Regions from separate parts of the Robertmurraya sp. FSL W8-0741 genome, predicted to be linked through region 2. Evidence: predicted binding sites of a transcription regulator. Region 2 holds the regulator's gene; the other holds the start of a gene.
What was found. The regulator LexA, encoded in region 2, represses DNA repair genes until DNA is damaged. The targets are predictions, from matches to a motif close to CGAACATATGTTCG.
Positions count from the first base shown of each region.

Region 1: a site for LexA is predicted at 13,983-13,996, ahead of NST02_RS18195 (YolD-like family protein). Genes of this name have one in related genera too.

Region 1 is NZ_JBBOQG010000001.1:3,728,040-3,744,235, forward strand. It holds gene hemY (protoporphyrinogen oxidase) at 1-1,196, opposite strand, end outside; gene hemH (ferrochelatase) at 1,422-2,351, opposite strand; gene hemE (uroporphyrinogen decarboxylase) at 2,434-3,480, opposite strand; gene NST02_RS18140 (ABC transporter ATP-binding protein) at 3,618-5,432, opposite strand; gene NST02_RS18145 (ABC transporter ATP-binding protein) at 5,413-7,164, opposite strand; gene NST02_RS18150 (response regulator) at 7,291-7,932, opposite strand; gene NST02_RS18155 (sensor histidine kinase) at 7,936-8,973, opposite strand; gene liaF (cell wall-active antibiotics response protein LiaF) at 8,985-9,788, opposite strand; gene NST02_RS18165 (hypothetical protein) at 10,021-11,334, shown strand; gene NST02_RS18170 (replication-relaxation family protein) at 11,312-11,941, opposite strand; gene NST02_RS18175 (FtsK/SpoIIIE domain-containing protein) at 11,898-12,767, opposite strand; gene NST02_RS18180 (hypothetical protein) at 12,955-13,137, opposite strand; gene NST02_RS18185 (helix-turn-helix transcriptional regulator) at 13,279-13,485, shown strand; gene NST02_RS18190 (DNA-binding protein) at 13,482-13,937, shown strand; gene NST02_RS18195 (YolD-like family protein) at 14,077-14,367, shown strand; gene NST02_RS18200 (hypothetical protein) at 14,697-14,876, shown strand; gene NST02_RS18205 (SDH family Clp fold serine proteinase) at 14,878-15,888, shown strand; gene NST02_RS18210 (N-acetylmuramoyl-L-alanine amidase) at 15,936-16,196, opposite strand, start outside.
Region 2 is NZ_JBBOQG010000001.1:2,964,502-2,980,697, reverse strand. It holds gene NST02_RS14465 (DUF4183 domain-containing protein) at 1,335-1,715, opposite strand; gene NST02_RS14460 (DUF4183 domain-containing protein) at 1,873-2,220, shown strand; gene lexA (transcriptional repressor LexA) at 2,633-3,256, opposite strand; gene yneA (cell division suppressor protein YneA) at 3,411-3,725, shown strand; gene NST02_RS14445 (YneB family resolvase-like protein) at 3,736-4,392, shown strand; gene NST02_RS14440 (DUF896 domain-containing protein) at 4,516-4,749, shown strand; gene tkt (transketolase) at 4,991-6,997, shown strand; gene sirA (sporulation inhibitor of replication protein SirA) at 7,183-7,620, shown strand; gene NST02_RS14425 (YneF family protein) at 7,788-8,006, shown strand; gene NST02_RS14420 (ABC transporter transmembrane domain-containing protein) at 8,329-10,092, shown strand; gene NST02_RS14415 (ABC transporter ATP-binding protein) at 10,082-11,863, shown strand; gene NST02_RS14410 (cytochrome c biogenesis CcdA family protein) at 11,971-12,678, shown strand; gene NST02_RS14405 (response regulator) at 13,069-13,428, shown strand; gene NST02_RS14400 (CcdC family protein) at 13,632-14,120, shown strand; gene NST02_RS14395 (hypothetical protein) at 14,283-14,819, shown strand; gene NST02_RS14390 (DUF2621 domain-containing protein) at 15,173-15,598, opposite strand; tRNA gene NST02_RS14385 (tRNA-Sec) at 15,748-15,844, opposite strand.

The DNA of each region.
Region 1 (16,196 bases), 760 kb from region 2:
GTAATGTCCATCGTTTTGTTCATATCTTCAAGAACAATTTTGACAATCTCATCATCGGATAGCTCAACTATCGTTTCATCACCTGCACGACCAACAAAGCAACGCAACAATACTTTATCATCTGGACAAGAATGCGGCCATTTTTTATGTCCCCAAGTACAGGCTGTAATCGTATAGTCGCTATTTCTTGAAACAACGAAGCCAGTACCATCAATATCGTTGGCAATTGCTTCCTTTGGAAATGCTAATGCGACATTGGCCACAGATGTGGACGGAACCTTTTTAAATTCATTGAAAAATGGATAATCAGCAAATATTGTCGGTAATATTTGATGTGGTACGGTTGCGACAATGCTTTCTGCTAATAACAGCTCACCGCTGTTCAAGCTTATTTCATAACCAGTTTGGGTTTTCTTTACTTTTTCCACCCTCTGCCCTTTTAAAACCGTTCCTGGCTCCAGTCTCTCTTCAATCGCATCAACAAAGCTTTGCAGACCAGCTTTAGGAGTTAAGAACATTCCTTTCTTACTGCCTTTTGACTGTGGGCTTTTCTTTGGAGCTGGCGTCGCCTTTTTCATCCCTAACACAAGGCTTCGATACTTCTGTTCTACCTCATAAAACTGTGGAAAAGTGGACATCAAACTCATTTGATCAATATCACCAGCATAAATCCCTGACAATAATGGCTCAATTAAGTTTTCCACCACTTCATCTCCTAGCCTGCGTCTAAAAAAATAACCAAGCGATTGATCTTGTGCAGGATCAGATTTAGGCATAACAAAATCGGCCGCTGCCCGCATTTTTCCTGTTAGAGAAAACAATCCAGTTGTAATAAATGGTCCGATTTGCGTTGGGATCCCCATAATGGAACCACCTGGCATTGGATGGAGCCGTTCTTTCACTAATACATATGATTTTCCTGCAGTGTTGCTTACGAGTGTATCCCCAATTCCTACTTCCTCTGCAAGTCTGGAAGCACTTTTCTTTCGTGCTAAAAATGAATCTGGACCCCTTTCAATCACATATCCATCTTTCACGACCGTTTGAATCTTCCCACCTAATCGATGTGATGCTTCAACTAAAATAATCTCTAGTGGTAGGTTTTTCTCCCGTGCTTCTTTCTGTAAATAGAAAGCAGTTGTGAGTCCCGTAATACCTCCCCCAAGTATTACAACCCTTCTCTTTTTCTCTGACACAGTAAATCGCCTTCTTTTCATTTGATAGATTACTCAGTTTGCTGTATCAATGACACATAATAAAGTTCTTTTGCCAATCATTGTGACTGTTTTGATGGTCAAATAGTGTTCGTCACATTGTTGAGCTCCATGTTTTTATATGTTTAAAGATTGCTCTGAAAGGATGAAACACAAGGAGTTCAAGCTCATTTCACCCTGTCAGAACGGAATCATTTGCTCTGACATTTATTTTAATAACTTAAGCACTGCTGAAGCCATTGCGTCAATAAATAATGGATCTGTATTTGGCATTTCTGGGCGATAGTAGCTTACTCCAAGCTCGTCCGTAATCACCTTACATTCATAGTCATTATCGTACAGGACTTCTAAATGCTCTGCTACAAACCCAACTGGTGTATATACAAATGCCTTGAAGTGATGTTCGTCATACAATTCCCTCGTTAAATCCTGAACATCAGGTCCGAGCCATGGCTCTGGAGTATTTCCAGCACTTTGCCAACCTACATAATAATTTTTTACACCAGCCCCTTCAGCAATTAAATCTGCTGTTTCCTGAAGCTGTTTCGGATATGGATCACCAAGTTGCAGAATTTTTTCTGGTAAGCTGTGTGCGGAAACGATTAAAGCGGCATTATTTCGTTCATCTTCAGTCATGCTGTTAAACGCTTGCTTCACCTTATCGATCCAAAATTGTATGAATTTTGGCTCCTTATACCAGCTTTCCACTGATCGAATTGTTAGTCCACCTAGTTTCTCTGCCTCTTCCTTGGCACGTCCATTATAGGACTTGATGCTGAAAGTTGAGAAATGAGGGGCCAAAACAATACTTAATGCCTCTGTTATACCATCCTCATGCATTTGCTTCACAGCGTCCTCAATGAAAGGCTCGATATGCTTTAAACCGATATACAGCTTAAATTCTACTTCATCCTGAATTTTATTTAAGTGTTGTTGAAGCGCTGCTGCCTGATCATTTGTTGTCTGTGCTAATGGAGATAATCCTCCAATCGCTTCATAGCGTCCTTTTAAATCTTCCAACATCTCATCTGATGGTCTTCGTCCATGGCGAATATGCGTATAATAGCGCTCAATATCTTCTTCTTTATATGGGGTTCCGTATGCCATTACAAGCAGACCCATTTGTTTTTTTGTCATTTTTTTCTATTCACCTCATGTTTACGTCTCTAAGCCATTATCTTGCCAAAAATTATATTGAAATATCAACTTTTATACCTATCTATTTGTGTAATTTGCTGGCTGAATACTCATGTATAAAAGTAGTTAGCTTCTTTAATGTTTCTGGATTCACTTGCGGGAATACCCCGTGCCCAAGATTAAAGATAAACCCTTGCTGCTTCATTCCTTGATCCAAAATTGCCTTTGCTCTTTCCTCAATCACTTCCCAAGGTGCAAGAAGGATTGCCGGATCTAAATTTCCTTGAACTGTTTTCGTGATTCCCTTCATGCGAGCCTCTTCAATCGGTAAACGCCAATCCAAGCCAACAACATCTAACGGTAAATCGTGCCATTCAAGAGCAAGATGACTTGCTCCAACACCGAACATAATTAGCGGAACATTCTCTGAGCGAAGTTCTGAAAAAATGCGTGTCATGATAGGCTTGATAAAGGTACGGTAATCTGCCACATTCAATGCTCCAACCCAAGAATCAAAAATTTGTATTGCTTTTGCTCCTGCCCTTATCTGTGATTTTACATATGTAATCGTAGTACTCCCAAGTTTGTCCATTAAAGCAAACCATGCATCCGGCTGAGAATACATAAAGGCTTTCGTTTTATTATAATTTTTCGAAGGTCCCCCTTCGATCATATAGCTTGCTAATGTAAATGGTGCACCGGCAAAGCCAATTAATGGTACAGAAAGCTGCTCTTCCGTCAAAAGTTTAATCGTATTTAATACATATGGAACATCTGCTTCAGGATTAATTTCTCCAAGCTGCTCCACATCAGCGAAAGTACGAACCGGGTTTGCAATAACCGGGCCAATCCCTGACTTAATTTCAACCTCTACTCCGAGTGCAGGCAGCGGCGTCATAATATCCTTATATAATATCGCGGCATCCACATCATATTGCTCAACCGGAAGCCTCGTTACATAGGCACAAAGCTCTGGTTGATGCGTGATTTCAAAAAGTGAATACTTTTCCTTGATCGCCCTATATTCAGGCTGTGAACGACCTGCTTGTCTCATATACCATACAGGCACATAGTCCGTTTTTTCTCCCCTTGCTGCTTTCAAAAATGTTTCATTTATTTCTTTGACCATGAAATGAAGTCCACCTTTCAAAACTATCTATTCTAAAATAAGAGAATAGACTATTTTATACTCATTCTAATATAGCGTTTTCTACTACTGTTGTATACATTAGTGATTGAACTGTCAAAAAATAGACGTTTTTACCGTTATAGCACTTCAAATTGGTTGCGATACGACTCATAATAAAAACCCTTCTCTGCCATTAGCTTTTGATGCGAACCTCTTTCTATAATCTCTCCATTCCGTATCACCAATATGACATCGGCATTCTCAATTGTTTTAAGTCGATGGGCAATAACAAAGCTTGTCCTGCCCTTCATTAAATTTGCCAGGCCAGTTTGAATCTCAATCTCTGTTTTCGTGTCAATACTGGAAGTTGCTTCATCCAAAATTAAAATACTGGCATCTGCTAAAATCGCCCGGGCGATCGCAATCAATTGTTTTTGACCTTGACTTAAATTATTTCCTCCTGAAGACAAGAGAGTTTCGTAGCGATTCGGTAAATGTTTAATAAATTGATGGGCAGAAGCTGTTTTCGCAGCAAGAATAACCTCTTCATCACTCGCCTGTAAATTGCCGTAGCGAATATTTTCCATTATCGTACCTGAAAATAAAAATGTTTCCTGTAAGACAAGACCGATATTTTTACGAACATCCTTCAAGCGATAGTCTTTAATATCTTGTCCGTCGATCATCACACTTCCAGCATCTGCATCATAAAAGCGTGCCAGAAGGTTTATAATTGTTGTTTTTCCTGAACCCGTTGGACCGATAATAGCGATTGTTTGTCCTGCTTTGGCATGAATGGAAATATCTTTGAGAATTAATTGTTCTTTTGAATATCCGAAATAAACATGTGAAAGCTGGACATCGCCACGAAAGCTTCGAACTGGAATCGCAGCTTCATTTTCTTTTATTTCAGGAACTTCATCCAAAATTTCAAATGCCCTCTCGGCGCCAGCAATAGCTGCTTGGAAAGTATTGAGAAGACTTGACATTTGATTAATTGGACGGAAAAATTGCCGGGAATATGTTACAAACGCAGCAATAATGCCAACCGTGGCCAAATTATTCAATGTTAAGAGAGCACCTGAAGCGATGATAAAAACGAGTCCAAGATTGTTAATAAAGTTATTGACCGGACCTAAAAAACCAGACACCATTTCAGCCTTTTCCGAGGATTGTCTGAGTCGTTCATTAACACTAGAAAACTTTTTAAAAACATTATCTTCTTTTCCGAAAAGCTGAATGACCTCAAGGCCTGTAATCGACTCTTCGACAATTCCATTAAGCTCCCCTAAATCTCGCTGTCTCTTAATAAAATTGCTACTGCTATATTTAATCATTTTCTTGGTTGAAAAAAACATCACCGGAATGACACAAAGTGTAATCAATGCCATCATCCAATTGAGAGAGACCATCGCGATGATAACGCCCACCACTGTTAATACGGTGGACATTATTTGAATAACGCTCTGACTTATAGCATTATTCAATTGGTCGATATCGTTGGTGACTCTACTCATAAGCTCCCCTTGACTTCTCTTATCAAAAAATCTTAAAGACAAACTTTGCAATTGTTCAAAAAGCTCCTGTCTTAACTTTCGGATTGTTTTCAGGGAGATATTGATCATGAAGTAAGATTGAAGCCACGTAAATATCGAAAAAACAAGGTAAACAATCGCTAGAATGCTTACCATTTTGATTGTTCCGGCAATATTTTTGGCAATAATATATTGATCAATAATGATTCCGATCATATATGGGCCAACTAATCCTAATAAGGTTGTGGCAATAACAAGAACAATAACAAAGAAAAGATAAAGCTTCTCATTCTTCATGTACTGCCAAATTCTCTTTAAAGTCCCTTTACTATCCTTTGCCTTTTCAAATGGCCCTCTCATTTTTCCTCTTGTTCCTGTCTGACCTCTAGGGGAAAAACTAGTGGCTTGCTGTTTCATGGTAGCCATCCCCCTTTCCACCCTGTGTATAATAAATTTCCTGATATACGGAATTTTCTTTCAGCAATTCACGATGTGTGCCGTTGCCGACTACTTTTCCATCCTCCAGAACTAAAATTCGGTCAGCGCTCATGATAGAGGATATTTTCGAAGAAATAATAAATGTTGTTGCTGTCATAAAGTTTGTATTCAACGCATGCAAAATCTTTTTCTCTGATAATGCGTCAACTGCTGAAGTCGAATCGTCCAAAATTAAAATCGGCGGTTTTCGAACTAATGCCCTCGCTATCGATAATCTCTGTTTTTGACCACCGGAAAGATTATTCCCTCCTTGTGTTAACGGTTGCTCATAGCGTTTATCCAGTTTTTCTATAAATTCCGAAGCATTGGCAGATTTTGATGCGTCAGCAATCTCTTTAAGATCCGCATCCTCTTTGCCGTACTGTAAATTTTCCAATATTGTCCCAGAGAAAAGAGTTGCTCTTTGCGGGATAAACCCAATTGCTTTTCGCAACTGCTCAAGGGAATAATCTTTTATGTTTTTCCCATCAATGAAAATGTCTCCTGAATCAACGTCATATAGACGAGGCAATAATTTCACTAAAGTTGATTTACCACTGCCAATCGTTCCAATAATCCCCACTTTCTCGCCGGCTTTTACCTGAAAGGAAATGTTTCGAAGGACATATTCACCATTTTTACTGTAGCTAAATTTGACATCCCGAAATTCAATAGCGCCTTTAATGGTTGAAGGAGCATTATTTTCGTAATTTGAAATTTCCAACTCTACATCAAGTACGTCTTTGATTCGTTCTGCTGAAGGTACGGCTCTCGAGATAGACATCAGGACATGGCTGCTGCCTATAAGCGCATTCAAAGTAATCGTCAAATAGTTGATAAAAGCAAGAATAACCCCTACATTGCTTGTTCCTTCATCAACTTTAATGACACCAAGCCAAAGAGCAGCAACAATTCCAATATTAATAAGAAACAGCATAACCGGCATAAGCCCCATCATCATTTGACTGGCTGACAAATTCATTTTCGTCAGTTCATCATTAATACGAGAAAAACTCTTTTTCTCATAATTCTGTCTCCCGAATGCTTTGATTACGCGAATGCCCGCGAGATTCTCCTGCAACTTCGTATTTATTTTATCAACAGCTTCCTGAACTTTACGAAAAAGCGTCCCAGCCCGCTTCATAAAATACCAATTAACAAGTGCCAGTATTGGGATTAATATGAGTAAAATCGAAAAAAACTCTCTTGCTGAAACATATACGATAACAACACTTCCAATAAATAAGAGAGGACTTCTTACAAGAATTCTTAATGTCATCATCGTCGCTGCTTGAACAGACGTCACGTCATTCGTCGCAATTGTGATCAGCTTTCCAGTACCAAAGTGATCCTTATCTCTAGCAGAAAACTGTTCCATCTTCTTAAAAAGATCTTGACGAATATCTGTGGCAAAATTGACAGCGGCTTTTGTACTATAAATCGAACAGCCAAGCCCGCCAATTAAACCGATTACCGCTACAACCAGCATAAGCAGACTCATTTTAAACACATAAGAGTGATTCTGTTCAGCGATTCCATTATCGATAATATGCTGCATGATCATTGGTTGTAATAGATCCATCGCCACCTCGATGCACATAAAAAGGGGGCCAATAACAGCAAAGAAAAGATATGGTTTTAAGTATTTTAATAGATTAAAAAATGCTTGCATTTGACTAGCCTCGTTTACGACAATAGTAGAATATACAACGGATATATTATAAGCTTCATTTATTTGAAAAACAATTTAGGACATTGAATGCACTTAATGAAACCATGCTTCAATGTCCTAATTTACCTAGTGCTTATTTGTTTTTATCACTCCATTACGATTGGCATAAACTGCGGCCTGTGTACGATCAGCAACATCCAGCTTGCTTAAAATATTGCTTACATGCGTTTTCACCGTTTTTATCCCAATGAAAAGCTCGGCGCTAATTTCTTGATTATTCATCCCTTCGCCAATACACATCAGAACCTCAAGCTCTCTTTCAGTTAAATCATGATGAGGTTTTTTCTCCTGTTTCCGCAATCGATTCATCATCCGGTTCGCAACCTTTGGCTCAATAATAGGCTCTCCTGCTACTGCCTTTCGGATCGCCCTTACGACCTCATCAGCAGTCGCCGTTTTTAGCATGTAACTGAATGCCCCCGCCTCTATTGCCGGGAAAACTTGTTCATCATCATAAAAACTAGTGATAATAATAATTTTGCAATTCGGCTCATGCTGCAAGATTTCCCTTGTAGCCTCTATCCCATTGCCATCCTCCATTAATAAATCCATCAATACAACTTCAGGCCTTTTTTCAAGCACCAGCTTTATCGCTTCATTTCCACTTTTCGCTTCACCCACGACGTCAATTTCTGGCTCTGTAACTAAATAGGAGATAATTCCTTTTCTAACCATTTCATGATCATCAACGACGGCTACTTTAATCATTTGTTATTCCCCCCTAGTAGTTGGTATGCGAATATCGATATATGTTCCTTCTCTCTCTTTAGAACGAATATTGAAAACTCCTCCTACCTCTTCACATCTTTCCCGCATCGTTTTTAAACCGTAAGAGGCAACCCTTTCAATTGTCGGATTAAAACCTTTTCCATTATCAGAGATAAACAAATAAATATAACGCTCTTCCTCCGTCAATGAAATACTGATTTTTGACGCTTCAGCATGACGTAGAACATTTGATAAAGCCTCCTGAATAATGCGAAACAAATGCTCTTCTGCCGCTTTCGATATATGAACAATTTCATCAATACTCGCTTGAAATTCTATATTCGTTTTCCCTTTTAAATCTTGAATAAGCTTAATGACCCCGTCACACAGACGATCATCACTTAATTGAATCGGGCGTAAATGGAGAAGCAATGCCCTCATCTCACCTTGCGCATGTGCAGCAATTTTTGAGATTTCTTCTAACTGTTCCTTCGCTTTTTCATGATCAATTTCAAATAAGCGCAATGTTGCTGAAGACATCATACTTAAAGCAAAAAGCTGCTGACTGACGACATCATGAAGATCACGGGCCAGTCTTTGTCTTTCCTCCATCACCACTGCAGCATGTGCCGATTGCGCTAAAGAGGTTTTTGTATCAGCCAATCTTTGCAGCGAATGCTTTTGCTCCTCGATAAACTCAGCAAGTTGATTTAATTCCTCTGAAATCATTCCGATTTCATCGTTATCATTTACTTCAATGCGCCCGGGTAAATTGCCACTTCTCAAAGAGGAAACATACAGGAGGAGATCCGTTAACCTCCCCTTTAAAAGAGAGCTTGACCGATAGCCAAAATAAGCGCCCACAAATAAAAACACAATGAAGGCAATCATAGAAAACCAAAAGGTATTCTCAATTGTTAGCGTTATTGAACGATTAACCAATAATAGCTGAAAGCCAATAAACAGAATTAACGTGCTGATAAAGGCCATCATCAAATAGTTTTGTAAAAACCAATATCGGATGCTATTTAATTTTTTCAAAATTTTCGCTCCTATACCTTATCGATTCGAATTGAACCTATCTTAACGTTAATGGTTATTTTTAATTTTCTCGTCGCTTCATCATAACCTTGAGTCTTATAAAAGACGGTTCTATTCAATGTATTTCCCTTTATATCAAAAATTCGCACATCCCCTATTTTTGAATTAGCAGTAATGTTTACAGGAATATTTTCAGGAATTATCATTTTTATATCCGCGATACTCCCGTTGATTATTATTGGGGTTTCTCTCTCCGGGATGAAAGCTTTGCTTAAATCCAAAAAATAGTCACCAATTGAATTGTTTAGCACCATCGGCTCCAGCGCCCAATTGCTATCATTATAACTGACTTCACCAATCAAGCCGCTAACTATCTTTTTCTCATCCTGATCACTGTCGCTGAACGCAGGTTTTTTTGTAGAAAAATCAATATCAATCTGCCATTTGCTTTTTTTGAATAAGAGTGAGAGGGCCAGCAGGATAATCAATATCGGCCATAGCTTCCAAACATCTGCAAATTTAAAAACAATGACCTCAAATCTGTCCAAAATTAATAGACAGGAAAATAACAGTAACAATAGGCTGAAAGTGTATTTTTTTCTTTCCTTCCTCAATAAATTGCTAATAAACAAGCTCAATCCAATCCCCAAAAGGAAAAAGGGATATAAAACGACAAATAGTTCTTTCATTTCCAAGGAAATGACACCTATATTTATTAGCAGGAGAACAATTCCTAAAGCCAGCAAAAATAATGCAAATAAAGTTTGATTAATGGATTTCTGCTTCACAAAATTCCCCTTTCTTTCTAGTTCCATAGAGAGTAATTTATTCTGTCCATTTTCTGCTCCTGAATAAATAATCTCACTTGTTTAATAGTTTACTATTTTTTTCATAAATAGAAACAATCAATCGATGGTTTTTTCTCCGTCTCAAGACGGAGGAAGCTTTTTCACATTGTCCGCCTCTCGCACTCATTTTCTTTTCCAACATATTCTGTAAACACATATAGGGCAAATACCCTTTTAACCTAATTTAGGAGGAATGAAAATGGGCGTTGAGTTAACAGCGCTACATTGGCTTTACGTCTTGATCATATTTATCATCATTGGCTTTATGATCATGCGACGTGATACAACTTTCATTTGTATTGTCGGCATCTTTCTTATCGCAATAACCGCAACCGGTTCTTTAAGCGCCTCTGTAAGCAGTATTTTTACAAGTTTCATTTATGCAATTACAGAGCTTCTATCCACTATTCTTGTAATTTCCATTATTGTTGCAATGAGTAAGACCTTAACCTCAACAGGAATTAATGACGTAATGATCTCACCTTTTGCTAAATTGATTCGAACCCCGGCACTAGCTTATTGGACAATCGGGATTTTAATGATGATAATTTCTTGGTTTTTTTGGCCCTCTCCGGCAGTTGCCCTTTTAGGTGCCGTACTTCTCCCAGTAGCTTTAAGAGTGGGACTTCCCGCTTTAGGTGTAGCTATGGCTATGAATTTATTTGGCCATGGGATCGCCTTATCAGGTGACTTTATCATTCAAGCTGCGCCAAAGCTAACAGCAGATGCAGCTGGGTTGCCTGTTAATGAAGTGATTCAAGCGAGTATCCCACTAGTCGTGGTCATGGGACTGACAACCACTATCGCTGCCTTTCTTTTCTTAAAAAGGGATATGGAGCGTGGAAAATTAAGCATCGACAAGAACACCGTTTTTTCAAAAACGGACCCTCAAAATAAAAAAGAAAGCTTACTAACCATTACTCAAAAACGCTTTTTCGCCATTTTGGTACCGCTGCTATTTCTTTTAGACGTCTTAGCCATGGTTGTCCTTGATCTGACTGGTGGGGATGCAACAGCTCTCGTTGGTGGAACTGCGATATTGATTCTGTTAATCATTACACTAGCTAGTCATAAAAAAAAGGGGTTAGAAAAAACAACAGCATTTCTAATTGAAGGGTTTCAATTTGGCTTTAAAGTTTTCGTCCCTGTCATCCCTATTGCTGCTTTTTTCTACTTAGGCGACGCGGGTTTTTACAGCATCGTTGGGGAATACTTGCCAGACCATTCACAAGGCATTGTGAATGATTTAGGGATTGCGCTGGCAGCCGTTGTTCCTTTGAGCAAAGAAATTGGGGCCATTACATTAACGATTGTTGGAGCGATTACCGGCTTAGATGGTTCCGGCTTTTCAGGAATATCACTGGCTGGATCAATCGCCACTCTATTTGCCCATTCGATCGGTGCTGGAGCTGCAACCTTAACTGCTCTTGGGCAAATTGCCGCAATTTGGGTTGGCGGAGGCACTTTAATACCCACAAAAGACAAACAATTTATAACTCAAAAAAAGACTTAATATCACAAGGGAGTTTCTCACATAATTGAGCAAACTCTCTTTTTCTTTTTTCACTCATCGTAAAAATACATAACTTTGGCTGCAATCCAAAACGGTTTTTTATCTCCGACCACATCTCTTTATATTTTTGGATCTTCTTCCGATTATCTTGCGTGCTCCTTGTATTATCAATCTCAACAAGATGGACATAACCATCACGACTAAATACGGCGTCAGGAATGATTGTTTTCTTCTTGGTGACATTCAACCCCTTAATTTGTATTCCAAAGCTAAATTCAGGCTCCTGTGTAACCTCAATTGGAAGCTCTCTTTTCCAATCACTTGGACAACCATAATATATATAGGCTTCATTGCTGAGTAGCATATGGTCGAATAGGACAGATTTCTTTATCTCCTTTTCAGAACCAATCAATTGGCGTCCTCCCTTATTGAGATATATAATCTTTTGCTGGGAGCGAACTACATTTAGATACTCTTCCAGTTGAGCAACTACTCTACAAGTATGACGATACGATCCTAACCTCAAAATCTCATGCAGCTGTTTAACGCTCACTACCCCCAACCTATCTATGGCCGATAATATCTGTTCTATCCTCTCTAATTTCATCAAGATAACCTCCAATCATTTTATCTGAGATATATGGGCATTGAATCTCGTATGACTGTGCTAATTTATAGATTGCTCTGCCTGGTACTGGCTCAAGTTCCTCTGCGCCTGTTTCATCTAAGATAACTCTGCTTCCGGTTCCGTCCGCAATCCGAAAAGCCAATCTTGCCACCATGTTCATTTTCACACCCATGCTCACAGCTTCTCTAGTTGGATATTGGGTGGCCATGATTAACCTAAAACCTAATCCCCCAGAGATACGAGCAATCTCCCCTAAATAAATCTGAGCTAGCTCGGCATATTTTTTAAACTCTTTATTCACTAATTTAGGAGATAATTCTGCAGATTCATCCACAATGATAAATGTCCTTTCCTTAATAGGTGTCTCAGTGATATTCGTCCAGCCATTTTGGCGATATCGTTCTTCTTCGACCTTTATTAGTTTATAGACATAATCAAGCGCCTTACACGCTTCTAGGAGGTCTGATGCCACGGTTAATACTTGTGGTAGGTTTTGATATTTAGAAAACTCTAGACCGCCTTTGAGATCCAGAATAATAAAACGTACATGTTTAGGATTAGATAGAAGCAACGAAGCAAAAATACTCTTTAATGCTACGGTCTTTCCGAACCTTGTGGTCCCACCTACTAATAGATGTGGATAATGCTCGAAGTTATGATACATGACTTTACGCTTTTTCCCGATCGGTACAAGCCAGCTACCTTTATACAGATGCTTCTTATTAAACTCCCAATTAGCAAGTCTTTTATTAGGGATAAGCGCGGCAGCTGTGACAAGCACAGGCGGGATAAACCACTCTAGCATTGTGTCACTCTCCTTGTCATTGTATTGGTCAGTCTCATAGGCATTGAGTCTCTATGTCAGTGACTACGACTGATGTTTAAATATTGCTATCTCACTTGTTATTTTTTGATGTCACTCTCAGAGCAACTAAGTAAGCTTATCGCTTACTATCCCTTCCTCGTTTCTCTCGTTAGGGAACGATGATAGTTTAAAAAAATAGCTTACTCAGATGTTGGAGTAGATACAGCAACCCTCCATATTTAGTAATCTCTAAAGCTATCTTTATAGCATCCTCATTTACCTTAATACCATAAGCATCTAATATTGTTACTACACACAAACTCCCGCCAGCAACGCCGATCGCCACCATGCCAAATGTAATTGGATCCAATCTGATCACCTCGCTTTGTCACTGTCTAGTACAGTGTATGGGCGCTTGGTTTGTACTATCACAAAATTATTGTGATTTTATAAAAATATTTGTGAAAGGAATAATAAATCTTGTACCGAATTAATATATTAGGTGATGTATATGGTAATTTGTCTACTAGGCTTGTACGTTAAACAATCTAAATACACAAGAACTGAATTATGCAAAATATTTGGGATATCTCAAAACACCTTATCCAATTGGTGTACTGGTAAGACATACCCTTCCGTACCTCAAATGCTGAAACTTTTTAAACTTTTGAACGTAAATTTTGAGGACGTGTACATTTATAAGGAGGAAAAACAATGAAAAAATGGTTTGTGATATTATCGTTAGTATTACTTTTGTCTGCTTGTGGGTCAGATGAAGCAGACAAGACATCAACAAATGCAGATCCAGAAGCCGCTAAAAGTGAAAAGACCGAACAGGCTGAATCAACCGAACCCTCACAGGAAGATTTAAATGAATCTCTAAAGGATGAGGCTGTAGCAGCTAACTTTGTAGAATTAAATAGTGACGAGGTAGAGGTTGGATTGAAAGTGCATGCTACCGGGGAAATTTCTAATATTCAGGAAGATGGTATTTTCAGAACCTTTACTCTTACCACTGATGAAAACGATGGTACTGGTATGTATTCAATTAAAGACCTCTTAAAAGAAGAAGAATATACAGAAGGTGACATAGTGAAAGTTTACGGAATCTATGATGGAAAAGATGAAGTTGGTTTTCCTGTGATAAGTTCAACAGTGATAGAAAAATAAACAAATCCGTCTCATACTGAGGCGGTATTTTTTATACTTGATATACGAACAAATGTTTGTATAATTATATCAAAGGAGATGTGATTGAATTATGAACAAACTGACAGAGGGAAGTAATTTACGGTGGGAGTCAAGCCGAATGATGTTGCCGGAACACAAGGAATTGCTTATCAAGATGGGGAAAGATAAAGAAAAAGTTCCTAAACCAGTTTTAGACGAACAAGAACTTGAGCAAATAAACATTGATATTTATAACTCACTTAATTACACCATGCCTATGCGACTTACACTATGGGATGATGGATATTTTAAAGACATTGAGGGCGTAATCGACAAAATTGATTACGTCACTAAGACCTTATTAATCGACACAGACAAGGAGATATTAAGGTTATCGATTAATGACATTAGCAAAACGGAGATGATTTAGTTGGCAATTATCCCAGAGGATGACCGTAAAATCATTGAGCAATCCATTTTATTGCCGATGCTTTTAACAATCCTAGATAGAGACAGGCGAATTTTTGAGTAGCTATCTGTTAAGTTTAAGCCGTCCTATTTTGCTCTCATTGAAAGTATCATTTTTCACAAAAAACATAATAATAATAATAAATGAGTTATGCATAATATTGTAATTTCTTTTGCGACTGAAATTTTTTTATTAATTTCTACAAATTTCTGCACAAGTGATTTTTCAAAAGGTATATTATTTTTATAATTGATGTTAATATATTATAAGAAATAAAGGGAGGTATTAATTTGAAGAACGATGAAATCCGACCAGAAATAACCGACATTTTTAGGAAGTTAAATATTAATAGCAAAGAAAATAGAAAAAAGTATACTTTTGGTTCAACACTGTTAGATGATGAAACAAATAGTAAATTTGTCACCAAACATATTGTTGTAACTCCAACCGAAAGGGGGGAACAAAGATAAAATGCCTAATTGGAGTGAAATTTTAAATGAAATCAATATTTTTAACAATCCTTTTGATTCAATTAGAAGAAAATATCTAAGGGCCTTACATGAAATTACTGAGAGAAATGTAATAGTTTATTATTCAGGATGGCTTCAAAAACAAGAATTAGTTGCTGAACGTTATAATGGTTTTTCTGTTGACGATAGTGACAAAAACGGTTTCATGACAGTTATGAATGGATTAGACAAGACAAAAGGACTAGATTTATTCTTACATACCCCCGGTGGTAGTATAGCAGCTACCGAATCCTTAGTTGAGTATCTAAAATCTATTTTTGGAACTGATATTAGAGTAATTGTACCACAGATTGCAATGTCAGCAGGTACAATGATTGCATGTGCTTCTAAAGAAATAATTATGGGCAAACATTCTAACCTTGGACCTATAGATCCACAATACCGGGGCTACCCAACACATGGAATTATTGAAGAGTTTAATAGGGCAGTAAAAGAAATTACTGAGGATCCAAAGAAAATTCCAATTTGGCAACCTATCATAGCTAAATATAGTCCTACTTTAATAGGAGAATGTGAAAAGGCAATTGACTGGTCAAACCAAATGGTAAAAGAATGGTTAATAACTGGAATGTTTAAAGACTCTTCTAACAAAGAAAAAAAAGCTGACTACATTGTTTCTGAACTAGGAAATCATGCTTTAACCTATTCTCATGATCGTCATATTTCTCTGGGTAGAGCAAGAGATATTGGGTTAGCAGTTCAAGCACTTGAGGATGATAAAAAATTACAGGATGCGGTTCTTTCCGTTCACCATGCATGCATACATACTTTAACTGCTACTCCAGCTACAAAAATTATTGAAAATCATAATGGAGTGGCATTTATCTCTCAAGTTCAGAGAGCAATTCCAGTATTACCACACCAAATTGAAAAGCAGCCTCCTGGTCCCCCAGCTGCACAAGAAGTTAGCAGCCCTCAATTTGGAATAGAAGAAAATAATATCATACTATGACCCAATATTAAAAGCCCCTACTCAAAAAGAGTAAGGGCTTTAGCATTTTACTCACTTTTACCAGTGATATAACCGCGATCTACAGCCACATAAAGTATCCCTAAAGCATCTGCTCCTGTTAACTCGCCGTTGATAAACTTGGTACGCCATTCTTTACCGAGTGCCGGGTCTTTTTGCTCAAAGCGACCGAGTACACGTAGCAATGCATTTTCCATCTCTTTCACTGAAAATTTAACTGGTTCCATCAGCCAATTCACCTCATCTTCTTTTTCTGGTTTTGGTTCTGCTATTCCTGATTTAACTTTTTT
Region 2 (16,196 bases):
TAATGGTGGCTATTTAGGACGAGATTACAAAATTATTTTAGGATGCCAACTTTTTTGACTGAGAATGGATTTATCGATAGTTTTGTGGATGCAGATAAGTTGAAGAGGGCATTTTTCATTGATTCAACCGCACCTAGTCAGTCATATTAATGGGTTAATTCGTTCATTTAATTTACGATGTAAAGTGGCGGGGGAGAGGAAAGGAACATCAACTGTCACAACGGTGATACTATGATGCATTGCTCAAGCCCACAGTATGACTGTAAATGAGCTTTAATCACCGGACTTCGAGTGGAGTAAGTGTTTATAGTTAGAAAAACGCCTGTTTTATTACATAGTTGTATCGGAGAATACTCTATAGGGGATATCACAAATGAAAAATATGCTCTAAACACTAAAAGCCCCACCTTAGAGTAAGATGGGTTAATCAATGAGCAATCTAGTATAGGTCTGATAAGCTACAATTGCAGCAATGAAAGAGCCGATTAAGAATAATACAGATCCACCAAGTGTAAATAACCGACCAATATAAGTATTATAGGCTTCCTCAATTTATAATGAATTATTTCCTTCATAAATACACTTCCTAAATTAAAATAGGTGAGTACCCAAATTTAATTTATTCAATTCATCTGAGAAATGTTCAAAAAGGTGAAAATCGTTTAATTTTGGATATCAGTCATTTATTTTTGCGATACTTTTGCATCATTTTCAGGAATTCTCTTCATCAGACTTTCTCGACAGCAATGATATCAAAAGTTTTTTGTTACCGTGCACTAATACAATATACTTCATCAAATATTAAATAGTCCATCATAGCAGCTATGCCCGCATGCTCAGAAAACCATCAAGTTAAGTGTAACCCACTCTTTAATTAATCAGTTTTCTAATGAAAGGATGCCTCTGACGGGATTCGAACCCGTACTCCTTTCGTAAGCATAGGCTAGGGGAGAACACGCTTCCCTACGGACTTTCACCGGCTAGGAATTTCACCTGCCTCAGCTAATTTGCTTTTCGGTGCTTCTGAAACCCTTGCCTTGCGACCCGGTTCTACAATGTTTTCCGGCGCTCTTCCCTTCTAGAGCTACAGAGGCATTTCATAAATTATATTCAATATTTTATGAAGCATCAATATAAACTTTATTAGATAAGCTTTATTAACAGAATTGTTGATAAAACGATTTTTGCCTCATTTCGTGTGATGCTTGGTCTCGCACGCTTTTCCGTTAAACTGAAGGGTTTTTTGACAGGCATCTGTTTTTTTTGATGCGTATTAAATGGTAATATGCAAAAAAACAAACCCCTGAAATATCATTTTCAGAGGTGAGATTTACTTAGGTGATAATCGTTGTATCGCTTGTTGGCGCAAAGTTTGTGACAACTAGGACGACTGGAGATGCTGCTTCAATTGTTGAACCAGTAGGAACAGTTATCACTAATTGTCCTACACCAGTAGCACCTGGCGTGTAGGCAATTAAGTCATCCATTTGCAGCACACCATTTATATAAACATTAATGTAGCTATTGTCAGCCGTTAATTCTGGAAGTGTGTCTGCTGCTGCTCCAGTGTCAGTCCAGAAATCCTCAACCGCAATCGTTAAAGTACCATCGCCAGTAACTTGTTCTGCCGCTTCAGTGAAGAATCTTTCAACAGTTGGAAATGTGCTAATCGTCGAAGTTGCACTAATTGCTAGTTTCATAATCTGCAGGGGCAAGGTAACTCCTCCTTTCCAAGTTTTTACTATATTATGCCTGTTGTCATTTATTGACTAAACTTACGTATAGATAATGTAAGACCAAGCACATAATCTCGACCTATTTATATAATGTTGAAAAAGGCATGTATCGTGAGCATAAAGGAGGAAAGAAAAGGTGGCATCTAAAAATAGGGATCGCAATCATTTTATCAAACCCTTTTTGACCATTCCGTTAATTCCTCCTGTCATCTCCCGCCATCATCTTCCTAAAAAAGTGGAAGTATACGAATACTACACCGTTTCAGATGGAGAATCAAAATCATACAAAGAAGTAGATGGAATTCCTGAATTAGGGAAGCAGGTAATTCTTGCCCCCTCGCAAGTATCATATATGAATCTTTTTATTAACGGAGTGTTGCAGCCGAAGGACTGCTACGCAGTGCAAAAAGGAGAAATTACATTAAAAACAGAAGACGTGCCCCCGAAAGGTGCTCCGGTGATTTTGCAAATGTTAAAATTTTAATGATTGAGGGATAAGAAAAAGTAATCGTTGCCCTTTAGTAGTCTTTAGTTCTTCACGTCTTCGACTTATTTGTTTGCAGTCAGCCTAGAGCGGATAATATTGCTAAACTTTTCCCAGTTATTTTTTAGTTTCTGTCGATTGTTTTATCTCTATTCTCTTAAGCAAATATTCTGTTTGCAAAAAAGCAAAAAAGATAAAAAGGGGAATAAAGAGAAGAATGAGTTTGCGATGCCAATTTAAGTTATACTTCATATCAAGAGAAGAAGAGAGTAAGCTGACTAGAAATTGAGAAATAAGAGTGCTCATATAAAAACCCTTTCAAAATTTTTTCTTTTAATATGTAGTAAACGAAGAAAAATTATTCAAAAGGAACAAAAAAAGCAGGATAACCTGCTTTAAGAGATTGATAAGATTAGTGTATATGACGGTAAACACCGATAACTTTTCCTAAAATGGAGACGTTTCTCAAAATAATCGGTTCCATCGTTGAGTTTTCAGGCTGCAAACGAATATAATCTTTTTCTTTGAAGAAGCGTTTTACCGTTGCTTCATCTTCTTCAGTCATTGCTACCACAATGTCTCCATTACTGGCAGATTGCTGTTGCCTAACAATGACATAGTCACCGTCCAAAATCCCGGCTTCGATCATACTTTCTCCCATAATCTCAAGCATAAATACATGTTCGTCGTCTGCTGCAAAGCGCTCAGGCAATGGAAAATACTCCTCCACATTTTCGATTGCCGTAATCGGCAGTCCGGCAGTAACTTTTCCGACAATGGGTACATTTACTACTCTACTTTTCGGAATATTTGCTTCTTCATCAGCTTCTAAAATTTCAATCGCACGTGGTTTCGTTGGGTCCCGGCGGATGAGCCCCTTGCTCTCGAGTCTAGCTAAATGCCCGTGAACGGTTGAGCTAGATGCGAGGCCAACAGCTTCACCGATTTCTCTTACGGATGGCGGATATCCCTTTAGCTTGACCTCGTCTTTTATAAATTCAAGAATATCTTGCTGTCTTTTTGATAGCTTTACCATATTACACACCTCGAATTCTATTTCTTGCTTTGATTATAGCATGTATTTCCAACTGATACAAACATAAGTTCGAACTTTTTATTGACTAGAAACAAACGTTCGTATTATAATGAAATTAATAACGAACATATATTCTTAGTTTGAGGTGTGAAAGATGAAGAAACTATGGAATCAATATTGTTACGCAATTCTATTAATTGGTTTGAGCTTTGTACTCGCATTTGTGTTGGCAGAAAAAACGCCTACTTCTATAGAGGAAGATTATTTAACAATTAAAGTTGAGGAAGGGGATTCCTTATGGAAGTTTGCGGAAACGTACGCTGACGAACATCAGCTTTCTCCTGCTGAATTTATCAAGTGGGTAAAAAACGCGAATGAAATTGATGAGACAATCTATGTAGGAGACTCTATCGTCATTCCGGTTAAGAAAGATGGATTATATATTGCCAGCAGCCGAGAAGATGAATAGAAATAATTCAATGAAAGCAATTATTTACTGCCGTGTTAGTACAAATAAGGATACCCAAGAAACATCATTGGCAAGACAGGAAGAAGAATTATTGACCTTAGCTCAACAATATCATCTTGACGTTATTAAAGTGATAAAAGAAAAAGCGAGCGGCTATGATTATGAGCGTGAAGGCATCTTGGAGATGCTTTCTATCATTAAAGATCAAGATGTAAAAATTGTTCTTATTCAAGATGAAACAAGACTGGGAAGAGGCAATGCGAAAATTGCCTTGCTTCATTGTATTATGAAAGAGGGCGTTTCTCTTTTTTCAATTGCTCACAACGGAGAGCTGCAAATCTCCGAATCGGATTCAATGGTTTTACAAATTGTTGCAATGGTGGAAGAATACCAAAGGAAATTACATAATAGTAAAATTAAAAGAGGCATGAAGCGGGCTGTTAAAGATGGTTACGAACCTCAAAGAAACCTTAAAAATCTTGGTTTCAACAGTGGTAGAGAAAAGTTGGAGGTACCTTTAGAAGAAATCATTCGCTTGCGCAGAAATGAGTTGACTTTTGCTGAGATTGCTGCGACATTAAGAGGTTTTGGATATTCAGTCTCAAAAGCGACCGTTCATCGTAGATATAAGGAATATATGGATGATGTCAACAAACATGAAAACTAGGCTCTTTGCTTGTAATCACTTATAGATTCTAGTAATATGAAATTTACTAGTTTGGGCATAGAATGAAGACACGAATATTATGAAGAATCTATAGATGTAACAAACATAAAAAGGAGCTTAATTATGCTGTCAAAAGAAAAGTTGGCCAGAATTAATGAATTAGCTAAAAAGGCGAAGCAAGGGAGTTTAACTGAGGAAGAAGCGAAGGAGCAATCTGCACTTAGAAAAGAGTATTTGGAAACTTTTCGTTCGTCAATGTTAAATACGCTAAAGGGCGTTACAATTATTGATCCAAAAGGGAATGATGTTACTCCAAAAAAACTTAAGGAATATCAAAAAAGAAACAAACTTCACTAATTTTTTGAGGAATGCAGTGTACTGTATTCCTTTTTGTTATGGACACTTAGAATTGTATTCAAAAGTGGAAAAATAGGAACAAATTGCACTTTTTTGTTGAGAAAACAAATCGTCCGCTATATATTTAATAAGTAGAGTGGATTTCCTTTTGTTTAGAAATGATAGACATACGAGGTAATAAAACAGTTGCTTATGATCGAAAATTCACTTAGGTTTGGAATAATTAGGAGGGATAGAACAAATGTTTGGACAAGTAGATGCATTATCGGTTAACGCAATAAGAACATTATCCATTGATGCGATTGAAAAGGCGAATTCAGGGCATCCTGGTATGCCGATGGGAGCTGCCCCAATGGCATATACACTTTGGACGAGATATATGAACCATAATCCGAAAAATCCACATTGGTTTAACCGGGATCGGTTTGTATTATCTGCTGGACATGGTTCCATGCTTTTATATAGCCTTTTACATTTGTCAGGTTATAATCTTACTATCGAAGATTTAAAACAATTCCGTCAGTGGGGAAGCAAAACTCCTGGACACCCTGAATATGGTCACACTCCAGGAGTTGATGCAACGACAGGCCCGCTTGGTCAAGGAATTTCTATGGCCGTTGGAATGGCAATGGCAGAAAGGCATTTGGCAGCTGTCTATAATAAAGATAATTATGAGCTTGTTGATCATTATACATATAGCATTTGTGGCGATGGTGATTTAATGGAGGGAGTTTCAGCTGAAGCCGCCTCACTAGCCGGTCATTTACAACTGGGTAAACTTGTTGTCCTCTATGATTCAAATGATATTTCTCTTGATGGTGATTTAGATCGTTCATTCTCAGAAAGCATTGAGAAACGATTTAAATCGTATGGATGGCAATATATTCGCGTGGAAGATGGAAATGATCTTGAAGCGATTGCAAAAGCGATTGAGGAAGCAAAAAATGATCAAACTCATCCAACCATGATTGAAGTTAGAACAGTTATTGGCTACGGTTCACCAAACAAGTCCGGTAAGTCAGATGTTCATGGTGCTCCTTTAGGGGCAGATGAGTTAAAGCTAACAAAGGAAGCGTATAATTGGACTTTTGAAGAGGATTTTCATGTACCGAATGAAGTGTATGAACAGTTTAAAAAGCTGGTTGTTGAAAATGGCGAAAAGAAAGAAAAAGAATGGAATGCTCTTTATGCTTCATATAAAGTAGAATATCCAGAATTAGCCGTTCAATTCGAAACTGCTAATAGTGGCGATTTGGTTGAGGGTTGGGATAAGGATCTGCCAGTTTATGAAGAAGGTAAGAGTCTAGCAAGCCGCGCATCTTCTGGTGAGGCATTAAATGCCATTGCGAAAAACCTTCCGTATTTAATTGGGGGCTCTGCTGATTTAGCAGGTTCAAATAAAACTACGATTAAAGGTGTTGGAGATTTTACACCTGAATCATATGAAGGAAGAAATATTTGGTTTGGCGTTCGTGAATTCGCAATGGGGGCTGCGATGAACGGAATGGCTCTTCATGGAGGTTTAAAAGTATTTGGCGGAACGTTCTTTGTCTTCTCTGACTACTTGCGTCCTGCTATTCGTTTGGCAGCTCTGATGAATTTGCCTGTTACTTATGTATTTACACATGATAGTATTGCGGTCGGCGAAGATGGACCGACACATGAACCGGTTGAACATTTAGCCAGCTTAAGAGCAATGCCAAATCTTGATGTGTTGCGCCCTGCTGATGGAAATGAAACAGCTGCTGCATGGAAGCTTGCTGTAGAATCGACTACTCGTCCAACAGCCCTTGTACTGACACGTCAAAACTTACCTACATTGAATGGTACAGCAGATAAGGCATACGAAGGTGTATCGAAGGGAGCTTATGTTGTTTCACCTGCTAATACGGAAACTCCTGATGTACTTCTACTTGCCTCAGGATCAGAAGTATCATTAGCGGTTGAAGCGCAAAAATCTCTGCAAAATGAAGGAATCCATGCATCTGTTGTAAGCATGCCTTCATGGCATCGTTTTGAACAACAGACAAAGGAATATAAAGAAAGTGTTATTCCGAAAAATGTTAAGAAACGTTTAGGAATTGAAATGGCTACTTCGCTCGGATGGCACCGATATACTGGTGATGAGGGAGATGTCTTGGCTATCGATCAATTTGGTGCATCTGCTCCAGGAGAGAAAATTATGGAGGAATATGGTTTTACAGTTCAAAATGTTGTGGCGCGTGTGAAATCATTACTCAATCAATAAAAAATAGCTCGTTTTATAGCATGGCCGATTCGTTATTTGCGAATCGGTCATCGTTTTTCAAAGGAAATGAGTGATTTACAATGATTTCGACAAAAAAAGCGGAATTTTTCAACTATTTAAGACAAACATCCGCTTTAATTTTTACTATAATGAAAGAAAGGATGTGAAAGAAGGAGGAGATATGGTTGAGAAGTTATCAATTATACATAATTACAGATGAATTTGCCTCCCATTATTTTGGAAGAGAGTCTATGTTTTTTCAACTTTTTAAGGAATACGAATCGGCCTATGGAGAATTGTATTCGATCATTACTAAACAAATTATTTATATTACAAAGCCTATTCCTAGTATCAGACTTCATCAATACATTCAACAACAATTGCAAAATACGGCTGGATATTCGTTTGAGAACGGGATCTATCAAATTTCTTATGGTAAAAGCAGCTTCGCCAAACTAGAAATTTTTGATCGCTATTTAACCATTGATGCCAAAGGCAGTTATGAAGCAGAAACATGCTTTTTTGAAGTTTTACGGAAAAATGAAGGAGCTTTCTTAGCAATCGATTTATTGAATGATCGTTATGGTTGGTTGAAGCCTATAAAGGAACGGAAATTTGTTTAAACGATTAGATTTAAGTGATCGAAGTCGGTTGTAAGTAGGCAAAACGATTGAATAATGATTAAATTTCCGAAAACCTTTCATAAAGGTAGGAAAATTTGGTGCAAATATTGTATAATAGCCTTTGGTCTAGTACACTGTATGATAGACAACATGAAGGAGGAAATAAAATGGTTTGGTGGGGATATCTACTAATCGTAGTTGCTCTGCTTGGTGGAGTAGCGTTAGGATTTTTCATCGCTCGTAGATATATGATGAGCTACTTGAAGAAAAATCCGCCAATCAATGAACAAATGCTTAAAATGATGATGATGCAAATGGGGCAAAAACCATCCCAGAAGAAAATCAATCAAATGATGGCTGCGATGAACAAGCAGCAAGGAAAATAAAAGAATGAAATTGAAGCCACTTTATCTTGATGATAAGGTGGTTTTTATTTTGCACATAAAAATCACTAGCTTAAAAATGATTGATATGTTAAAATAGAACAAATGTTCTAATTGCGGAAAATATGTATGAATGAAGAAGTTGAATTTTAGCAAAGAACAAGTCATTACAAAATGAAAAATAGTCTTTCTAAATGCAATATTATTTGTTAAACTACGTTAGTTGACTAAAATTCAGAATCTTCTTTCAAGAATATCGCTATCTGTTACAGATGAACATTTCGCATCACAAATAATCAGTATTTTGTTGACGGAGGACAAAAGAATGAAAGTTTTTTTACAATTATCCTGGTTTTTTAAGCAAGAAAAAAAAGCATACATAACGGGGATTGTCCTCTTACTGATGGTAGCTTTTTTACAGCTTGTACCACCGAAAATTATTGGCATTGTCGTAGATGAAATTGACCAAGGAACGTTAGCAGCAGGCAAGCTATTGTTATGGATAGGACTGCTTGTAGGCGCAGGTCTTTCTATGTACGTTCTGCGCTATTATTGGCGAATTATGATTTTCGGTTCTGCGGTGAAGCTGGCACGCCAGCTGCGAAAGCAATTATTTGATCATTTTACAAATATGTCGCAATCGTTCTATCAAAGAAAAAGAACAGGGGACTTGATGGCGCATGCCACAAATGACTTGCAGGCAATTCAGCAAACAGCAGGATCCGGGGTGCTAACCTTAGTAGATTCTTTGGCAACCGGAGGCTTTGTCATTATTGCAATGGCAGCGACAATTAGCTGGAAGTTGACCCTCATTGCCCTTATTCCAATGCCATTAATGGCGATTTTGACGAGCTGGTATGGAAATTTGCTGCACCGCCGCTTTCATAAAGCACAAGAGGCATTTTCTGCTCTTAACGATAAAACACAGGAAAGTATAAGTGGGATTAAAGTCCTAAAAACATTTGGGCAGGAAAAAGAGGATATTGAGGATTTTCGCAGACAATCTGACGATGTGGTTAAAAAGAATATTTCTGTCGCCAAAATTGATTCTCTCTTTGACCCAACGATATCAATTGTAGTAGGAATCTCCTTTTTTCTTTCCATTGTCTTTGGGGCGCGTTATGTATTAAATGATGAGATTACGATAGGTGAACTTATTTCCTTTACAACTTACTTAGGGTTGTTGATTTGGCCAATGCTTGCGTTTGGTTGGCTTTTTAATATTGTAGAAAGAGGCAGAGCTTCCTATGACCGTGTTTCCCGGTTATTAGCTGAAAAGACAGAGGTATTAGAACAGAAGGACGCGCTTGATTTGATTCCGAGTGGAAAGATTGGCTTTCAAATTGCAACATTTATATATCCGGGTGAAAAAGAACCCGTTTTGCAGGATGTTCGTTTTTCTTTAAAACAAGGCGAAACATTAGGGATTGTAGGAAAAACAGGTGCAGGAAAGACAACATTATTAAAGCTTCTTATTCGTGAGTTTGATTTGAAAAATGGCAAAGTTACTTTTGGGGGAAGAGCGATCACTGAATATAAAATAAAGAAATTAAGAGAGGCAATCGGTTATGTACCTCAAGACCATTTTTTATTTTCAGCTACGATTCGTGAAAATATTGCCTTTACCAACCCCTTGATTGACGAGGAAAAAATTTTTAAGGCCGCTAAAATTGCTAATATTCATGATGATATTCTTGAATTTACAGATGGTTATGACACGATTGTTGGCGAAAGAGGAGTTTCTCTTTCCGGCGGTCAGAAGCAGCGTATATCGATTGCCAGAGCTCTGTTATTGCAACCGGAAGTATTAATATTAGACGATTCTTTATCTGCTGTTGATGCGAAAACGGAGGAAGAGATCTTACATGCGTTAAAACATGAAAGGGAAGGGAAAACAACGATCATTACAGCACATCGTTTGAGCGCTATTCAACACGCAAATCTTATCGTCGTATTGGATGAAGGCAAAATTTTAGAAAGAGGTACCCATGAGGAGTTAATGGAAATGGATGGTTGGTATAAGGAAATGTATGTACGTCAGCAGTTAGAAGAACTCGTGGAGCAGGGAGGTTCACTTTATGGAAAATAACAGTAGCAGTGAGCAAAGACGGGTCTTACTCCGCCTACTTGCATACACAAAGCCTCATGTAAAGACGATTGTACTTGCTTTTATGCTGCTTCTCATCGCAACAGTTGGAGATATTCTTGGGCCTATTCTCGTGTCCATTTTTATAGATGATTACTTAAGACCAAGGAATATTGTTTTTGAACCGCTCCTTATTCTTGGGGCTTCCTACATGGGCATACAAATTATAAATGTGCTTGTTTCATACTTTCAACTTCTAAAGTTTCAAGAAATTGCTTTGAAAATCATTCAAGCAATGAGAGTGGACGTTTTTGCGAAAGTGCAATCATTAGGATTGAGGTACTTTGATAAAACACCAGCTGGCAGCATCGTATCAAGGGTAACAAATGATACAGAAGCGATTAAAGAAATGTTTGTGACTGTCCTTGTTACGTTTATTCAAAGCGGTTTTTTAATGGGTGGAATCTTAATTGCAATGTTTGTACTCAATGTAAAGCTTGCACTATTTTGCTTATTGATTCTGCCGGTTCTTTATTTTATTATTCGTACTTATAGACGTTTGAGTTCAAAGTTTTACCATGATATGAGAGAAAGGTTAAGCCAGCTTAATGCAAAGCTTAGTGAATCCATTCAAGGAATGGGCGTAATCCAAGTTTTTAGACAGGAAAAAAGGCTTCGGAAAGAATTCGAGGATATAAATGAGAAGCATTTTTTTGCTGGCATGAAAAATATTCGTGTGGATGGATTATTGCTCCGACCTGCTATTGATTTAGTTTATATTGGTGCGCTTATTTTAGTTTTAAGCTTCTTCGGCATTACTTCATTTGACAGTCCTGTCGAAATTGGAGTTTTGTACGCGTTTATTAATTATCTTGATCGTTTTTTTGAGCCGGTTAACAATTTAATGGCTCGACTTTCTTTATACCAACAAGCGATTGTAGCGGCTTCAAGAGTTTTTACATTATTAGATGAAGAAGAATTAGCACCACAGCAGGCCCTAACAGGAGGAAAAATTACGAACGGTCAAATTGAATTTAAAAATGTCAGTTTTTCTTATGATGGAAAAAGAGATGTTTTAAAGAATATTTCATTTGTCGCAAGACCGGGTGAAACAGTAGCACTTGTCGGACACACTGGCAGCGGGAAAAGCTCGATTATCAATTTAATGATGCGATTTTATGAATTTGAGCGCGGAGAAATACTTATCGATGGAAAATCGATTAGAAGTTACCCACAGGATGAATTAAGAGCAAAAATAGGCCTTGTTCTTCAAGATCCATTTTTATTCTACGGGACTATCAAGGAAAATATCCGGCTTCACAATGGTGAAATAACAGAGGAAGAAATTGTAGAGGCAGCTGAATTTGTTCAGGCGCATCACTTTATAGAGAAACTTGATAATGGATTTGAACACCAAGTGGTGGAACGTGGTTCGACTCTTTCGAGTGGTCAGCGGCAATTGATTGCTTTTGCGCGTACGATTGCTGCTAATCCGAAGGTTTTAGTGCTTGATGAGGCGACTGCCAACATTGACACAGAGACAGAGGAAGCGATTCAGATAGCTTTGGCTCGCATGCGGGAGGGACGAACAACGATCGCCATTGCCCATCGCCTTTCCACTATTCAAGATGCGAATCTCATTCTTGTGTTGCATCATGGAGAGATCGTCGAGAGAGGAACACATCAGGAATTGTTAGCTAAAAAAGGATTATACCATAAAATGTATTTACTACAAAACGGTGTTACGGAAAAGTTGGAGGATGTGGTAGGTTAAGTGGAATGTAAGATTGACACAGGATGTTCATATTCTATTTCATATCATTTTAAAGGGATATTTGTTAAAATGGATAAGTAAAAAGACCATTTTCAGGAGTTGTTGTCATGACAGATGTGAACGTCTTTCTTGCATTCGGGGCTGGCTTCCTTAGTTTTATTTCACCTTGCTGCTTGCCATTATACCCGGCGTTTCTCTCTTATATTACGGGAATGTCAGTGGGTGAATTAAAAAATGAGAATGCAATGCTGCAAAGAAGGAGCCTTTTACACACGCTTTTTTTCCTATTAGGATTTTCGGTTATTTTTATAGCGATAGGCTTTAGTACAAGTTTCATTGGGGAATTTTATACTCAATATAAAGACCTTATTCGCCAATTAGGAGCGATTTTGATCGTGTTCTTTGGCCTTATGGTTGTCGGAATATTAAATCCTGAGTTTTTAATGAAGGATCGAAAATTTGAATTTAAAAATAGACCCTCTGGCTACTTTGGTTCTATTTTAATTGGGATTGCGTTTGCAGCAGGTTGGACTCCGTGCACAGGTCCAATCTTAATGTCGGTCATCGCTTTAGCAGCAGCTAATCCTAGCTCCGCACTTGTTTATATGATCGCCTATATTCTTGGATTCGCGATTCCGTTTTTTGTCCTTTCTTTCTTCATTGGAAAAATGAAGTGGATCAGGAAGCATAATATTTTAATCATGAAAATTGGTGGCTATATTATGATTGTGATGGGAATTGTGCTGTTCTTTGATTGGATGACGAAGATCATTGCTATGTTTTCTGGTTTATTTGGTGGTTTTCTCGGCTTTTAATAGTTTCAAGACATGACTTTTAACCCTGTTAGAGCTACTGTAATTGGATATAAATTGGCAAATTAGTAAGAAATTTGTCGGATACTATTCATTGAAGTTTCTAACTTTTTCCTTTATATTATTATTGAATCTATTTCATGTTTAAAAGCGAGCGCTTATTTGTTTTTAACAAATTTTATTTGCTAATATTGTTTGTTTTTTAATGGTTATCATACTTAGTGAAATCGATTCGTTGAAGTATTTTTTTAGTAACGCAAATTGAAGTTGATAGATGCACTTACTAGAATTGGAAGAAGTTAGCCATCAGGATATCTTCTTCGTGAAGTAGCTTTTGTTAAAGATAAATCTATCATGGATATTCTTTTGTGTTAGTTCTGGGGGTATACAACGATGGCGAGAATATTAATAGTCGATGATGCAAAGTTTATGAGAATGACTTTATCGAATATTTTGACAAAAGCAAACCATGAGATTGTCGGTGAAGGCGAAAATGGAAGGGATGCTGTTGAACTTTACAGACAGCTCACTCCAGATCTAGTTACGCTAGATATTACAATGCCAGAAATGAGCGGTCTTGATGCAATAAAGGAAATTAGAAAAGAATTTCCACATGCGAAAGTGATCATGTGTTCAGCGATGGGACAGCAAAAAATGGTGGTTGAGTCGATTGAAGCAGGAGCAAAAGATTTTATTGTTAAACCTTTTGATGAAGGAAGAGTTGTAGAAGCAGTCAACCGGGTGTTAAGCTAATGAAAAGCCATTTAAGGGAATAGCCTTGAATGGCTTTTGTGCGTATTTTAAAAATGGTGTAAAATTCACTCAGATGAGACAAATCCTTGTCTCTTTTGTTCATTATTTAGTATATAATGATAGGGAGTATCTTGATAAAAAGCGTCGAATCTTTTTATTGAGGTACTGTGGACTGTTTAAATTAAGAGTAAAGGATGTCTCCTATGGACTATGTAGTCATTACATCAATTGGGGCGGTATTCATGGCGATTTTCGCTATGATTGTACGGATGAAAGCTGCCAAAAAACCTGTATCTGCGAAAAAGATTATTTTGCCACCTATTTTTATGAGTTCGGGTGCATTAATGTTTATTTTTCCAATGTTTCGCGTTACTCCATTAGAACTGATTGAAGCAGTAACAGTAGGCTTGCTATTTTCGATTTTACTCATTAAAACATCTAAATTTGAGATTCGTGATAATGATATTTATTTAAAACGCTCGAGAGCGTTTATCTACATTTTAATAAGCCTCCTTGTTATCAGAGTGCTTGCCAAACTCGTTTTAAGCGCAACGATCGATGTCGGTCAATTGGGTGGAATGTTTTGGATCTTAGCATTTGGTATGATCGTTCCTTGGAGGATTGCGATGTATGTAAACTATCGGAAACTGCAGCAGCAGTTATTTGACGATGTTCCAACAAAGACCGTATAACAAGAGGCTGGCTTTAACTAACGGGTTCGCTTCTTGAGTGCAAAATTGAAAAAAGACAATACAAATGGGGGTTCAATTTGCAAAATGAATTGGACCCCCATTATTACATTTTAAAACAAGAGCTTGGAATATTATGTTAAAATATTGTAAAGGAGGCTACATATGAAAAGATTAAAAGGAAAGAGGTATATAATTTCTATCTTATTCATTTTATCAGTAGTACTAATAAGTTGTACTTCAAGCCCAACCTTCGAACTGTATGAAGGACATCCATTAAGAATAGCAGTAGTAGGAGAACAACCAGACGTAAAAGAGGAACAAGTTAAATTTACAGAAGTTTCATTTGATGAAATGACAACGGAAAAATTAAAGTCTTATGATGCGGTCTTTATTAGGGAAGATAAGCTTTCAGAGGCCTCTGAAAGCCAATATACAGATATTTATCTGAATTCAACAATTCCATTTTTCTTTATTGGAACTGACAATTTTCTTCCTTTTACAGAGAACGAGTTGGAGTACGACAAGACCTCGAATTGGACTGCTGGCACTAGTTATGCTGTTGGCGTTCTTACATCACAAGAAGATGATACATTAAAAAAATGGGAAATTAGTTTGTACAATGATGAAAAGACTGATGAACACATTGAAGAAATGTATTCAAGAATTTTCACAACAATTGATGAACTAAATCAAAAATAGCAAATAGGAGCATAATGAATATGCTCCTATTTGCTATTTTTGGTTGTTGAGGAAATATAGATTTCACAGTTGCGTATAACTCTTTCAGTGAGTGTATCTACATGCAGCGCAAGCAGCCAAAGCCCAACAAACATTGGTATTTGAATTTTTACAACCTACGATAAGTCGACTGGAGGTGCTAGCACGATAGGTTTCCTATATCGAAAGAACTCCCCTTTTAAGTTTGTACGACGTCCTGTGCTTTTGTTCTCAGTTCAGTACTACTTCAAGACATTGTGCTGTTATCGTTCAGTGTGTACTTCCGAATCGAACCCATTCATGATAAACAAGACTTTCTTTAACCCTATCAACTTTTAAAATAAATGCTGATAGGGCGTAATATCGATTTTTTTTTCATTCAGTTTCTTTAATAGAAATTTATGATCTCTTTTTGGTGTCGCTAATATGTATCCGCGAATAACTAAGTCCTCTGTCACCTTGTTCCGTTTTTCATTTAAAGTGAGCTCACCAATTTTTCCAGCAATTTTATGCCTTGCTACATCCCGAAATAGTTCAGGAACAGGACTTACTAAATCTTCGAGTAATTCCTTTTGCTCTTCAGTCCATAAATGTCTAGTTTGATTTACGTAGTATTCTTCCCATTCCATGTCCGATTTCCCATCTTCTTTTGGAAGTTTTTTCAGGAATTTTCTGAACATAAAATAACCACCAATAGCCATCGCTCCAGTGAACACGAAAACCCAAATGACAATAAACCAAGCAAACCAACCTTCTAGCATCACATTCACCTACATTAAGTATCATATCACCACTATTATAGACGTTATGGCAATGATTAGACAAGGCATGAGTATTCAAGTCAAACATAACATCCAAACATGAAAAAAAGCTCCTATGAAGTCGGGCGCTTTAAAAACAATAATTTTATTGGCGGGACCGCCTGGGAATCGAACCCAGCTATCCTGGCACGCAGGACACAGACGGTTTTGAAGACCGCGGAGGACACCAGTACCCCATTCAGCCCCGAATTGAACAATTATCATTATACCGAGAAAGATATGCTCTTACAATAATAATTAGGGATTTCATCCTGTGTAATTGGAGTTTTTCACATTATTGTAATAAATACCTTTAATATAAGTGTTTTCATGTTTACTTTAACGATCTTACTTATCAAGCCATTTTGATTCATTTTGTCCTCGGTGAAGGGAAGGACAAACCAAGCAGCATTCTATAATATAGCTGAAGAAAGAGAGAAATTATGCAGATCCTATCATATTTTAGTAGAATTTAGGAATTTTATAAGTGTTTTCCAGTTTCATTACAATAATTACCGCGAATAAATCATAAAGTTCGAATTTTAGTAACAAAATTGAT